Regions from separate parts of the Hahella sp. NS-SX17 genome, predicted to be linked through region 2. Evidence: predicted binding sites of a transcription regulator. Region 2 holds the regulator's gene; each other region holds the start of a gene.
What was found. The regulator PhoB, encoded in region 2, activates phosphate uptake and scavenging genes when phosphate is short. The targets are predictions, from matches to a motif close to TGTCATANNNNTGTCANA.
Positions count from the first base shown of each region.

Region 1 (4,217 bases), 560 kb from region 2:
CAAGAGACGCTCCCACCAACGCGCCAGCGTGGTGCGCGTGGTGTCGCGCACGTCATCGGAGGACAACGCCGGCATGGCCCCATGCTCGGCGACCTGGCGCACGCGAATAATAAAGGGATACGTAAAGATATAGGCGACCCACCACAGCAGATAGACCTCCCAGTGGCCCAACGCCAGGCAAAGCCCCAAAAAGCCGCCGTGAACCAGCAGCAGATGGCTGAAATTACGCAGCGTGGTGCGACGCACCTCCGCCTTATCCGCCTGACGTGTCTGCACGCCCATGGATACCGCGTTGCCGGGTCTGCCGGTATTCACATACAGCAGCAGCGCCAACGCATTCTTCAGCCCGGACTGCCCGGTGAAGTCACGAAAAATCTTACGTCGCATACTGGTTTTACTGACCGGATAGCTGCGGATATTGCCCACGTCCGGATCTTCGTCCTCGCCAGTCTTAACGTGATGAATAAAGTGATATTTGCGATAGAAAGGCAACGGAACCAGCACCGGAACGCCAGCCAGCCAATGGCCCAACTGATCATTCAGCCACTGGCTGCGAAACCAGGATCGGTGCGAACAATCATGCAGCAGAATGCCCAGCGCCAATTGCCGGTTGGCGAGCACGACAAGCGCCAGAATCAGAGTGAAAACATTAGTATAGAGAGCAAAAAGCGCGCTCACACCGACGATCAGCCCCCAAGTAGTCACGAAGCCCATCATGCCCCGAAAATTGGAGCCCTGTCTTAGTTCTTGTTGTTCTTGTTTGGTGAGATAGCTGTCGAGTTTCATCGCTGTCGTCTAAAGTGTGAACGCAGATTCATACTATTAAGTTCGCCAACGTCAGAGAATGGCGTATTCTTCCAAACCATTGGCGAAAACGCTCAATAAATACTCATCCATAAAAAAACCGGTGTTGTTTCCAACCCCGGTTTTTTCGTTACCCTCAGATTATGCAATCGAAGCGTCAACTACCGATGCGGCCGCCGCCGGACTTATTGATCGCCACCACGGAAGGACGCGGCGGCAGATCGTTGCGGAAGTCAGGCCAACGGGTGGTAGGCTGATCGTAAGTACCTTCTTCCCCGGGGTGTTGCACCGAACAGAAGAAAGACTGATTGTCCGGGGTGAAGAAGGGTCCGCACAGCTCCGCCTGTAAGGGCGTACGCAGGAAGTGTTTGGTCAGCGCACGCGCTTCGCCGGACACCGCACAGGCCCATACGCCGTCAGCGACGCCGTCTTTGTAGGCGCCGTCAGTGGCGATCCAAAGGTTGCCGTGATTGTCGAAAGCGCAGTTGTCCGGGTCGGCGAACCAGCCGTTGGCGGAAATATCCGGGTGATATTTAGCGCCTTCCGTCTGCGGATTGCCGGCGACAATGAACATATCCCACATAAAGCGATCGGCAGTATGGTCGCCATCCGGCGGCGTCATTTCGATGATATGGCCGGACTGGTTCTTGGCGCGCGGATTGGCGGCGTTGGTGTCGTCTTCCTTACGCTTGCTATTGTTAGTCAGCATCACAAACACTGAACCGGTTTGCGGGTTCACCTCCACATCTTCGGGGCGATCCATGCGGGTGGCGCCGAGCAGATCCGCCGCCTTACGCACGTCAATCATGACATCGCCCTGATTACGGAATCCGTTGGCCGCGGTCAGAGGACCCTGGCCGAATACCAGCGGACGCCAGGTCACCAGACCGCCGTCCGTGAATTCCGCCACATATAAAGTTCCTTCCTCCAGCAGGCGCATGTTAGCGGCGCGATTGCCGGGATCGTATTTGTTCTTGCTCACGAACTTGTAGACATACTCGAAGCGTTGATCGTCGCCGGTGTAGGCCACCACTCGATTGTCCTTGTTCACAAAGACATTGCAGCCTTCATGTTTGCAACGGCCCAAAGCGGTGCGCTTTTGCGGCTTGGAGTCAGGATCGAACGGATCGATCTCCACCACCCAGCCCACATGCAGCGGCTCGTTGGGGCTTTTCGCCAGATTCCAGCGATCATAAAAGTTAGCCCAGGCGTACTCATGTTCGCCGGACAAGCCGAATCGCTTATAGTTTTCCGCTTCTTTGGTTGTGCTGGGATCGCCTTTGAAATAATTCTGCACGTTTTCTTCAGCGGTCAATACCGTGCCCCAGGGCGTCACGCCGCCAGCACAGTTGCCGTAGGTGCCCAGGGTTCTCACGCCATCCTGAGAAATTGCGGTGCGCAAACGGTCGCTGCCGGCGGCGGGACCTGTCATACGCATTTCCGTTACCGGAGTAATGCGACGGTTGTATTTTGAGCCTTGAACCACCGCCCACTTGCCGTCGGTTTTCTTGATTTCGATGATGCTGAGGCCATGCGCCATCATGTCGATATCCGCCTGCGCCTTGCTCATCTGGTCAGTCTTCGGCGAACCGGGGAACATTAGCTCAGAGATAGTGTATTCGTGGTTCACAGCCAGCAGGCCGTGATCCGAATTGTCGGAGCCCAACGGCAATGACAGGAAACCAACGAAGTCGTTGTTGTAACCAAACTGTTTGGATTGCGCTAGCGCGCTCTGGTTACGAGGATCAAACGCCGGCGCATCCGCTAACACTTTATCGCCCCAGCGGATCAGGATGTCGTGCTCATAACCGGGCGCCACGTGGAATGTTTCATCCTGGCCGTGAGGCAGCTCCGTGAAAGTCAGCTCACCCTTGTCCGAGCCGGCCATGATGGCGCTGCAACCAGTCAGAGAAACGCCTGAAGCCGCCGCGCCCGCGGCGAAACCGCGCAGTACGCTGCGACGGGAAGTCCGCGCCTGCAGGATGTCAAAGAAGCTCCGGCCCTGCTCAGGACTGGAGGGAATGTCATCAGAGTCTTTTATTTCCCAACCATATTGAGGATGTTGTACAGTCATTTTTTATACCTTAACAGCGTTGATCCGACAGCACTTTTACTGCAAGTAAATGACAGTTTCGTGAACTGCGCGATTACGGCTAAAGATTTTCGTTAGGAAAGCAGTACCCCAGAACAAGCATGCGCCTGCACGGCGACAAGTCGCGGTTCAACAGCTGATCAATAAGAAAAGGAGCTTTCCATGGAACAGAAGTTCATCCGGCTTTACGACGAATACACGCACTCCACCATGAGTCGCAGAACCTTCATGGAGCGCCTGACCAGACTGGCCGGCGGGACCACTGCGGCCATGGCGCTTCTGCCCCTGCTGGAAAACAACTACGCACGAGCGGAAACCATCGCCAAAGACGACGCGCGCAACAGCAGCGAATATGTTGAATACCCAGGCGGCGAAAGCGCCATCCGCGCTTATCTCGCCACACCCAAAGACACAACCGCATCGCTGCGCGGCGTGGTGATTATTCATGAGAATAAAGGTCTGCATCCTCACATTGAAGACGTGGCGAGACGGGCGGCGCTGGCGGGCTTCATCGCCCTTGCTCCGGATGGATTGTCCACTCTCGGAGGCACGCCGGACGATCAGGACAAAGCCCGCGGAATGATTGCGCAGTTGGACGGCGACAAGGCTCGCCGCGACTTTGAAGCGGCGGTCTCCTTCGTCAAAAAGCGCGAGGACTGTAATGGCAAAGTGGGCTGCGTCGGTTTCTGCTGGGGCGGAGCCATGGCTAACCAGTTGGCGGCTCACTCTCAGGATCTCGGCGCCGCTGTGGCCTTTTACGGCAGGCAGGCAAGCGCCGCTGACGCAGCCAGGATCAAAATCCCGCTACAACTCCACTATGCGGGGTTGGATGACCGCATTAATCAGGGCATTCCCGACTACCGTAAAGCCTTGGACGCCGCTGGCGCGCGCTACGAACTGCACATGTACGAAGGCGTCAATCACGCCTTTCACAATGACGCCAACGCCGCCCGCTATGACGCGAAAGCCGCTCAATTAGCCTGGGAGCGCACCATCGCCTTCCTTAAGCAGGCATTGGTCTGACGCTTACTCCGCGCCACGTTCCGCTTCCGACTCAGGCGCTTTCTCAGCGCCTTCCCGAGGCGGGACCGGCGCGAAGTAACCCACCAGCAGCAACACTACGCCAACACTGATAAAGGCCACGATACGGGCCACAGTGCCCGTACCGGAAAGATCGAACAGGAACAGTTTGGCGACTACCGCCACCATCAAGCCGCCGCCGACCATCCACACCGAGCGATGCAACCTGCGCGCGCCGACCAGCATGCACAACATACCCGCAATGCTCCACAGCAGACTCATGCCGCTCTGCACCACAATG
Region 1 covers NZ_CM170632.1:527,529-531,745, reverse strand. Annotated here, with positions in the region: gene AC2IBB_RS02420 (fatty acid desaturase family protein) at 1-786, opposite strand, end outside; gene AC2IBB_RS02415 (PhoX family protein) at 962-2,878, opposite strand; gene AC2IBB_RS02410 (dienelactone hydrolase family protein) at 3,059-3,919, shown strand; gene AC2IBB_RS02405 (DUF2339 domain-containing protein) at 3,923-4,217, opposite strand, start outside.
Region 1: a site for PhoB is predicted at 2,916-2,933, ahead of AC2IBB_RS02415 (PhoX family protein). Genes of this name have one in related genera too.

Region 2 (4,217 bases):
AAGTCTGGCGGTCATTCGCAAGGTGCGCTCAACCGGTTCTCAAGTGCCGATTCTGGTGCGCACGGCGGACGACTCCAAGATGACGCTGTTGCAAGAAGCCGGCGCCACGGAGATCGTGCCGGAGACGCTGGAGGCCAGCTTGATGTTGGTCACCCAAGTGCTTACCCTTATGGGCGCGCCGGCAAGGAAAATTCATCGCCAGATCGAAGAAGTCCGCCGCAGCCGCTATAAAATGCTGCATGGCTACTACCCAGGCATTAACTCCCAGTTGGTCGGCGCTGACGGGACGCCACTGGAAAAACTGCATGCACTGACGCTGCCTGACGGCGCCTACGGCTGCCATCGCTCACTGGCGCAAATGAAGCTGGCGGCCTGCAATATCGACAGCATCCGTCGCGGCGAAGAGGAGTTCTTCGACCCCACTGGCGAGTTTATCCTGCAACCCGGCGACACACTGATTCTGCATGGCTCGGCGGATCAGGTTGAACAGGCGGAAAACAGATTGCTGGGCGGCTGAGCTTGAACGCGATATCAATCCACACACTAAAACAGGATTCTGTCTGGTTATGAAATCCCAAGGGCGTCCAGCTCCTTCCCTGGCGGAGCAGTTCAAGGCGAAATTGCCGGTCTACATTGACCTCACGCGACTGAACCGCCCTATCGGAACCTATTTGCTGCTTTGGCCTACCCTGTGGGCGCTATGGCTGGCCTCAGAGGGCGCGCCCTCCATCAAGAACCTGTTCATTTTCATATTAGGTGTTTTGTTGATGCGTTCAGCCGGCTGTGTGATCAACGATTACGCTGATCGCCGCATAGACATGCACGTAGAGCGCACCAAGGGCCGTCCATTCGCCCAAGACAGGGTGACGGAAAAAGAAGCGCTTACACTGTTCGGCGTATTGGTCGGCATTTCATTTATTCTGGTGCTTTTCACCAACGCCCTGACGATCTATCTTTCCGCTGGCGCACTGGCGCTGGCTTCTACGTACCCTTTCATGAAACGACACACTTACCTGCCCCAGGTCGTACTTGGCGCCGCTTTCGCTTGGGGCATCCCCATGGCATTCGCTGCAGAGTTGGACGCCGTGCCGCAACAGGCGTGGCTTTTGTACACTGCGACAGTGGTTTGGACCGTCGCCTATGACACCATGTACGGCATGGCGGACCGGGAAGACGACCTCAAGATTGGCGTCAAATCCACGGCGATCCTGTTCGGTGAAGCCGACCGCGCCGCCGTGGCGGGACTGCAAGTATTGACCCTGGGCATGCTGTTTATGGTTGGCGCACAGTATGAACTGGGCGTCTATTATCAGGTTTCGCTGATCGTCGCCGCCGTCTTGTTCGTGTATCAACAACACCTGATTCGCGACCGCGAATCTCAACACTGCTTCAAAGCCTTTCTCAACAATCACTGGGTCGGCGCCGTCGTTTTTCTTGGTCTGGCGCTGGAATTCATCTTCCGCCCCTGACTAGGCTACGTCATGCCTTTTGTCCGGCCATCACAGGCCGGCCCCATTTCCATCACATTTATTAAGCGCCTGTCATATACTTGTAACAAAACGCCGTTGTAATAATTCGGCAATCGAGTATTCAAAAAGGTGTTTTGCATGGCAAGCAAACAAGTTCTCATTGTGGACGATGAGCCCGCCATCCGGGAAATGATCGCAGTCGCTCTGGAAATGGCCGACTATGACTATCTGGAGGCAGGAGACGCGCGGGAAGCGCATGCGTTGATCATTGATCAGAAACCGGACCTCATACTGTTGGACTGGATGTTGCCCGGCGTCAGCGGCATTGAATTCGCACGCAGACTCAAGCGTGACCAAAACACCTCGGAAATCCCACTCATCATGCTCACCGCTAAAACCGAAGAGGACAACAAAGTCCAGGGCTTGGAAGTGGGCGCCGACGACTACATCACCAAGCCATTCTCTCCAAGAGAGCTGGTCGCCCGCCTGAAAGCTGTGCTGCGACGCACCGCCGTACAGGGTATGGAAACGCCCATTGAAGTCGAGGGGCTGCGACTGGACCCAGTATGTCACCGCGTCACCGCCAAAGGCGATGCGCTCAACATGGGCCCCACAGAGTACAAGCTCCTGCAGTTCTTTATGACGCATCAAGAACGGGTGTATACTCGCGGACAGCTTTTGGACCAGGTATGGGGCGGCAACGTCTATGTGGAAGAGCGCACGGTGGACGTGCATATTCGACGCTTACGCAAAGCGCTGGAGCCCAGCCATCATCATTTGGTTCAAACCGTGCGTGGGACGGGGTATCGCTTTTCGACACGAGCGCCATAAGCGCAGCGACCTGTCTTAAATAATAAATAATTCCAAAAGAAGTATTCATCAAAACGCATGCGCAATCACTGGCGTCATTATGCGCGGCTACTGGTTTACAGTTTGCTGGGCTGCATCGTTGTCGGACTTGTCATAGGCTCGGTAGCCTGGGCGCTGGTGTTTGGTCTTACCGCGTATCTGGGATGGACACTCACACAGGCGTTTCGGATGCATCGCTGGCTGTATCAGACGAAAATGGAAGACCCACCCGAGAGTCGCGGTCTCTGGGGGGACTTGTTTGACGGCATTCATCGTCTACAGGTGCAGCACTACCGCTCCCGTGACCGGCTGCAAGCGATGATTGACCGCATACAGGAATCCACCAACGCACTCAAAGACGCCGTCGTCATGACTAACAGCGAAGGCGCAATGGACTGGTGGAACCAGTCCGCAGAAAAGCTGCTCGGGTTCAAATACCCCACTGATCGTGGCCAACTCATCTATAACCTGATCCGCACACCGATTTTTAAACGCTATTTCGCCTCCAAAAAGTATCAGGAACCGCTGATCCTCAACGCCCCGAATAACCCCAACCTGAAGTTACAGTTTCACATCACTTTGTTTGGTGAAGATGATCGCTTATTGCTGGTTCAGGATGTCACCCGTCTGTATCGCCTGGAAGAAATGCGGCGGGACTTCGTCTCTAACGTTTCTCATGAGCTGCGTACGCCATTAACGGTTATTTCCGGTTATTTGGAAACCCTCATCGACAATGCTGACGATTTACCGCCGCGCTGGAATCGCGCCATGAACCAAATGCAGCAACAGGCGCAGCGAATGGAGGCGCTGGTTAATGATTTATTGCTTCTGTCCCGTATAGAAAATGACGGCTCAAATTTCAAAGCCACACTGGTGGATATAGACAGCATGCTGCGCGCCATCTGCAGCGACGCCCGAGCGCTCAGCCAGGAAAAAGGCCACCGGATAGAATTAAACCTGGAAAGCGCCGCCGGACTGACCGGTAACGAAACGCAGTTGCACAGCGCCTTCTCCAACATCGTCATGAATGCAGTGAAATATACCCCCGCCAATGGGGAAATCCGGGTGCGCTGGTTCGAAGATAAGAAAGGCGTGCATTTCGCCGTCAGAGACAGCGGCATTGGCATCGATCCCCTGCACATCCCCAGGCTGACGGAGCGCTTTTACCGGGCCGACCCTTCACGGGCCGCAGACACGGGGGGCACCGGCCTGGGCCTTGCTATCGTCAAACACGTCTTGATCAATCACGATGGGGAACTGGAAATCACCAGCCATATCGGCGCAGGAAGCACTTTTACCTGCCACTTCCCACGCGCCCGCATGGCGTCTGCGGAAGCGTTAGCGGAAGCCGAAGAAGTGAGGGATTAAATAAGCTTAGAATTTAGCGATAAACTTGGATAAGGACGCCATCTTATCCGGGTCTTCATCCACAAAACGGATAACGATACTGATAAAGTCCGTATCCACCCGTTTCTCCACGGCCTGAAGCATGTGCACATAGCCGTTGATCCGCTCAAGGGTCTCGCCATCGTCGACCTCTATGTCCACCACCGCCGGATCAAGAATCATCGGAAAACGTTGTCCTCGCTTGGCGATCACTTTCACTTCCGTCAGGGTAATAGCTTTAATCACGCAGGGCAGGTTGAACTCAGCAAAACGAATCTGCGCCAGGGCCTTCTTGCCTGAGACCGCTGGCGCAGACTTTTTCGGAGAAGAGGTTCCCCCAGTCAACAAGGCTGCGCTATCAGCAAAAGGACCAGGCGTCACGGCTGGCGCTGAGGTTTGTTTGGCGCTGTCGGACGCCTGCATCAATACGGAGGCGGAATCAGCGCCCGGTCGGGCGGAAGAAGTTTTTTCACCGGCGGCGCGTTTAAGCTTGGCGGCCAACTGTTTATTGAC
Region 2 covers NZ_CM170632.1:1,089,374-1,093,590, reverse strand. Annotated here, with positions in the region: gene AC2IBB_RS05000 (monovalent cation:proton antiporter family protein) at 1-517, shown strand, start outside; gene ubiA (4-hydroxybenzoate octaprenyltransferase) at 567-1,469, shown strand; gene phoB (phosphate regulon transcriptional regulator PhoB) at 1,608-2,300, shown strand; gene phoR (phosphate regulon sensor histidine kinase PhoR) at 2,358-3,686, shown strand; gene AC2IBB_RS04980 (response regulator) at 3,693-4,217, opposite strand, start outside.

Region 3 (4,217 bases), 1.0 Mb from region 2:
GTAAGCTTAGTGTAAAACCTGGGAGTAACACATAGGTCAAGGGGGAGGAGAAAATGAATGAAAAGTGACTGCCTCAGGAGGATGTGATTGCGCTAACCCTGTATTACCATTCGGATTTTGGTTACCGAGAGAGTTCGCCGAGGGACGCATGTATACCTGGAATGACAAACCCTATCGATGCCCGGTGGAGATCGCCTTTGCGGCGGTGGGCGGTAAATGGAAGTGCCTGATACTGTGGCACCTGCATTTGGGCAAAATGCGATTCAAGGAACTGGAGCGAATCGTGCCGGGAGTGAGCCAGAAAATGCTGACCCAGCAGCTCAAGGAAATGGAGAGAGACGGACTCATCGTGAAGACGATTTTCCCAGAAGCGCCTCCCAAGGTGGAGTATGAACTGACGGAGCGCGGCCACAGCATCTTTCCCATTCTGGAGCAGATGCATGAATGGGCCATCGCGCAGTTCGACCTGGAAAAGTCGGCGCAAACAGAGTCGCTCCCTCCCATTTCCACTTAAGTCAGCAGGGGCGTGGGCTTAACGGAGCTCCTGCCTGTTCTGCAAGTTGGAAGTGCAGGAGGAAGCGGGAATACTTACCAAAAAGTGCCTACTTGATCAGCCACATAGCCCTGCCTATGATGCTCCCAGATCGCAGTCGCTCTGCGATATCGCCAAGAGAAAAAGTTCGGCCGACTTGTTTTTCTGCTTCTCATTTCTATGTGAAATGCGCCTGCGGGCGCGAGCAACAAAACATTGAGGTCAACAGATGGAAAAAAGATATCCAAGAGCCTTTTCCCACATTGGGATTTCCGTTCCCGATATCGCCAAAGCCCTGGCGTTTTATCAACAGGCGCTGGGCTGGTACGTCATCATGGACGTTACGGAGGTCAAGGAAGAAAAGGACACCGCCATTGGCGCCATGTGCATCGACGTATTTGGCGAAGGCTGGGGCTCCTTTAAAATCGCCCACCTGTCCACCAGCGACAGCATTGGAATAGAACTGTTCGAATTCCCACAAAACAAAACGCCCCGCCACGAGTTCAACCCCTATCAGACCGGCGTGTTCCATTTCTGCGTACAGGACCCGGATGTGGAAGGTTTGGCTCAGCGCATCGTCGAACTGGGCGGCAAGCAAAGAATGCCGATCCGGGAATATTTCCCGGGTGAAAAGCCATACAGAATGGTCTACATGGAAGACCCGTTCGGCAACATCGTGGAAATTTATTCGCATTCCTATGAGCTACACTACAGCGCCGGGGCGTATCAGAATCAATCCGCGTAAAGGCTACAGACCAGCTGATAATGGGATTCTATACCGGCTAATAACAGGTTTAGTTAATACATAAGCGACGCGTTGCGCCGTTTGGTGGCGGAGCGCGTGGTCCTCACTGATCGAGATGAAAACAGGGAAGCCAAGGCTTCCCTGTTTATTACCGCTTAAGGAGCGCTGATTATCGCCATTCGCATTCCGCGGCGGGAGTTTCCGTCACGACGGTGGAGTAGTGATAGGCGTAATCGCCGTCAATCGCCTGAGTGCCTTCCTGGCCTGCTTCCGGCCCTATGATGTAAGTCTCCGCCTTTGACAAACCTGCGTCGGCGTAGGCCGCGATATCGGTGGCGGCGTTGCCGTAGGCGCGCACGATATCCAGCTGCACGTCATTCAGCAGATGACGGATATAAGCGGTTTTATAGGCCTGAGTTTGCGGGTTGGCTGGATTTTCCGCGTTGCTGTCCGTGCGCAGGTGCCATTGAAACAGGCCTTTGGTGTTGAACCAGTTGCGGGTGGTTTTCGCCATCCAGTATTGGCGGCCAGTTAAATACACCACCTGATAGCCTTTCTCCACATAGTCCCATACCACCTCCGCCGCGTAGTTGTGCATTTCCGCTGTGTCTGTGCCCAGGTAGTCGCCGATGGCTTCGAAGTCGTTGAGGGTCAGCGTGCCGTCGATGTCAAAGAGCACGGTTTTACGGCCGGGCTGCACCACCGTCAGGTAACCGGATGCTTCCGTATGGTCGCCTTCCACCACCATGCGCACCACATAGTCGCCCTCCGGCTTGTTGATGTTGACGTAAATCTTGCCGTCACTATTGGTGCGATGTTCTCCCAGATATTCCCAAGCGGACATGCCGCTTCCGTAGACATAGACATGAATGTCCTCATCTTCCAGGTCTTTATGGAACAGGGCGGAGTAGTCGAATTTGCCCACCATGGTGGCGGAATCGCCGGCTTTGACGATCTGGTCGTGGACCATATGGAATGGTTTGTTCAGAGAAGCGAGCAGACGGTTACCCCAATGGTGAAACGACTTCTGCGCCGGCTTCTGCAGACCGGGCGCATGCAGCACGCTGTCGTAATCGGGGCAGTATTCAGCGTTGACGGTCAGACTGAGCGAAGCAGCGAGCAGTCCGCCAGCCAGAAAAGAGAGTTTATGCATGATTTTAAAGAGTCCTTTTTTAGTTATTGTTCAATGAGGCGTCCCCATTGCATCCTGGTCAGGGAGCGGAGGGATGTGAACGCGGCCCTAATTTTTCACAGCAATATGAAAAACTGATGAAAGCCGTCGGGAAATTGTGCATGTGGAAGAGGGAGGGGAATATCCCTAATAAAGCCTATTTTTTTGTTGGGGTTTGGCTAATGTTAGGATGAGGCGTTACCAGCTGCTTACCACTTATGATCACAATCGGTTCTATTTCCAGAGAAAAGGCCAGTGAGGATTTTCCTTTTCTCGCGCAACATTACCGCGGGTGACGGAAGGCGATTAAAGCTTTTACCCACCTTGCGCCTGATTACGTCTTCTGGATTTATCCCGATGGGGATTTATTCGACGCTAAAGACTCACACAAGAACAACACGCCGAAGGGCTTCCAACATATTTTGTTGGATGAGCCGGATTACGGCGGCTTTTTAAGGGGGCGAGTCGCCAGCAATTATGGTCCCCAAATCATTGTGGTGTATTGCAGAGAGGAAGCTTTGGCGAGCGATCCGATCAAGATTCGCCAGTTCCTAAACGGTGTGGCGCAGCTTCCCATCCCACTGCAACAGAATACGTTGGTCGTTAGCGATAATGCGGATATTTACAGAACGTTGGCGGATATTCGTCAGCGCGTCGGCGTCGTTGGGTAACGCTAAACCGGCGATCGGTCATACTTTTTATTGTTTCGGCGCATACAACTGCGCCATTTCCTTCGCGATACTCGCCATTTTTTCCCGCAATTCCGGTGGTCCCAGCACTTCCAGTTCAGCGCCGAACCGCAATAGCTCCACGCAGGCCTGACGCAGAGTCCCGACGGGCAGTGTGGCTCTGCGCCAACCCTGAGCGTCCGGGGTTGGATCAGTGATGGTGGCGGCGCGCACATACGGCGAGTTGAGCGCGTCCATCATCCAGACGCCTTTTTCGGTCAGGCGCACTTCGGCGACATAGGTGTGTAACTCTTCCTCCAGACGGAGAGTATTGGCTCGCCAGTATTCCGCCAGGCCGAAATCCGACGGACGTTCAAAGCGGGTTTCCGAGACGGTCAGCTCCAAAATACGGGAGATGCGATAGGTGCGGAGATCGCCATCAACTTGCGCCACCAGATACCAGGAGCCGCTTTTCAATACCACGCCCCATGGCTCGGCGCGTCGCTGCTTCTCGCCTTTCCAGCTCTGGTAGCGCATCTCGATTATGCGCTGTTCCCAGACGGCCCGGGTAATGTCCCTTAAATGATCCGGGTGTTCCGCTTCTGCGAACCAGGCGGGGGCGTCCAGATGAAACCGGGATTGCATGCGCTCAGCGCCGGAGCGCAGTTCCTGAGGCAGGGCCGCCAGCAGCTTTGTCTGGGCGGCGGAGACGGCGGCGCCCAAACCCATATCGTTGGCGGGACCGGCTAAACCGGTCAGGAACAGGGCTTCCGCCTCCTGTGACGATAGTCCGTTGAGACGGGTGCGGTAGCCGTCTAGAAGACGGTATCCGCCCTCGGCGCCACGCTCGCTATAAACCGGGATGCCCAGTGCGCTCAGGGTTTCTATGTCGCGATAAACCGTGCGCAGAGACACGCCGCACTCTTTCGCCAGCGCAGGCGCGGTGGTTTGGCCGTGAGCTTGAAGGGTCATTAGGATGGTCAGGAGACGGCTGGCGCGCATAACAAACCTGCTGCAAATTTTTTATTTTAAACCTGACAAAAATTGACAGGTATGGGGTCGTATTATGCCACTGAGTTTATTTCCCAACCAAAAGGATAT
Region 3 covers NZ_CM170632.1:52,987-57,203, reverse strand. Annotated here, with positions in the region: gene AC2IBB_RS00250 (winged helix-turn-helix transcriptional regulator) at 149-514, shown strand; gene AC2IBB_RS00245 (lactoylglutathione lyase family protein) at 762-1,277, shown strand; gene AC2IBB_RS00240 (lipin/Ned1/Smp2 family protein) at 1,447-2,430, opposite strand; gene AC2IBB_RS00235 (hypothetical protein) at 2,871-3,119, shown strand; gene AC2IBB_RS00230 (helix-turn-helix transcriptional regulator) at 3,147-4,118, opposite strand.
Region 3: a site for PhoB is predicted at 2,535-2,552, ahead of AC2IBB_RS00240 (lipin/Ned1/Smp2 family protein). Genes of this name have one in related genera too.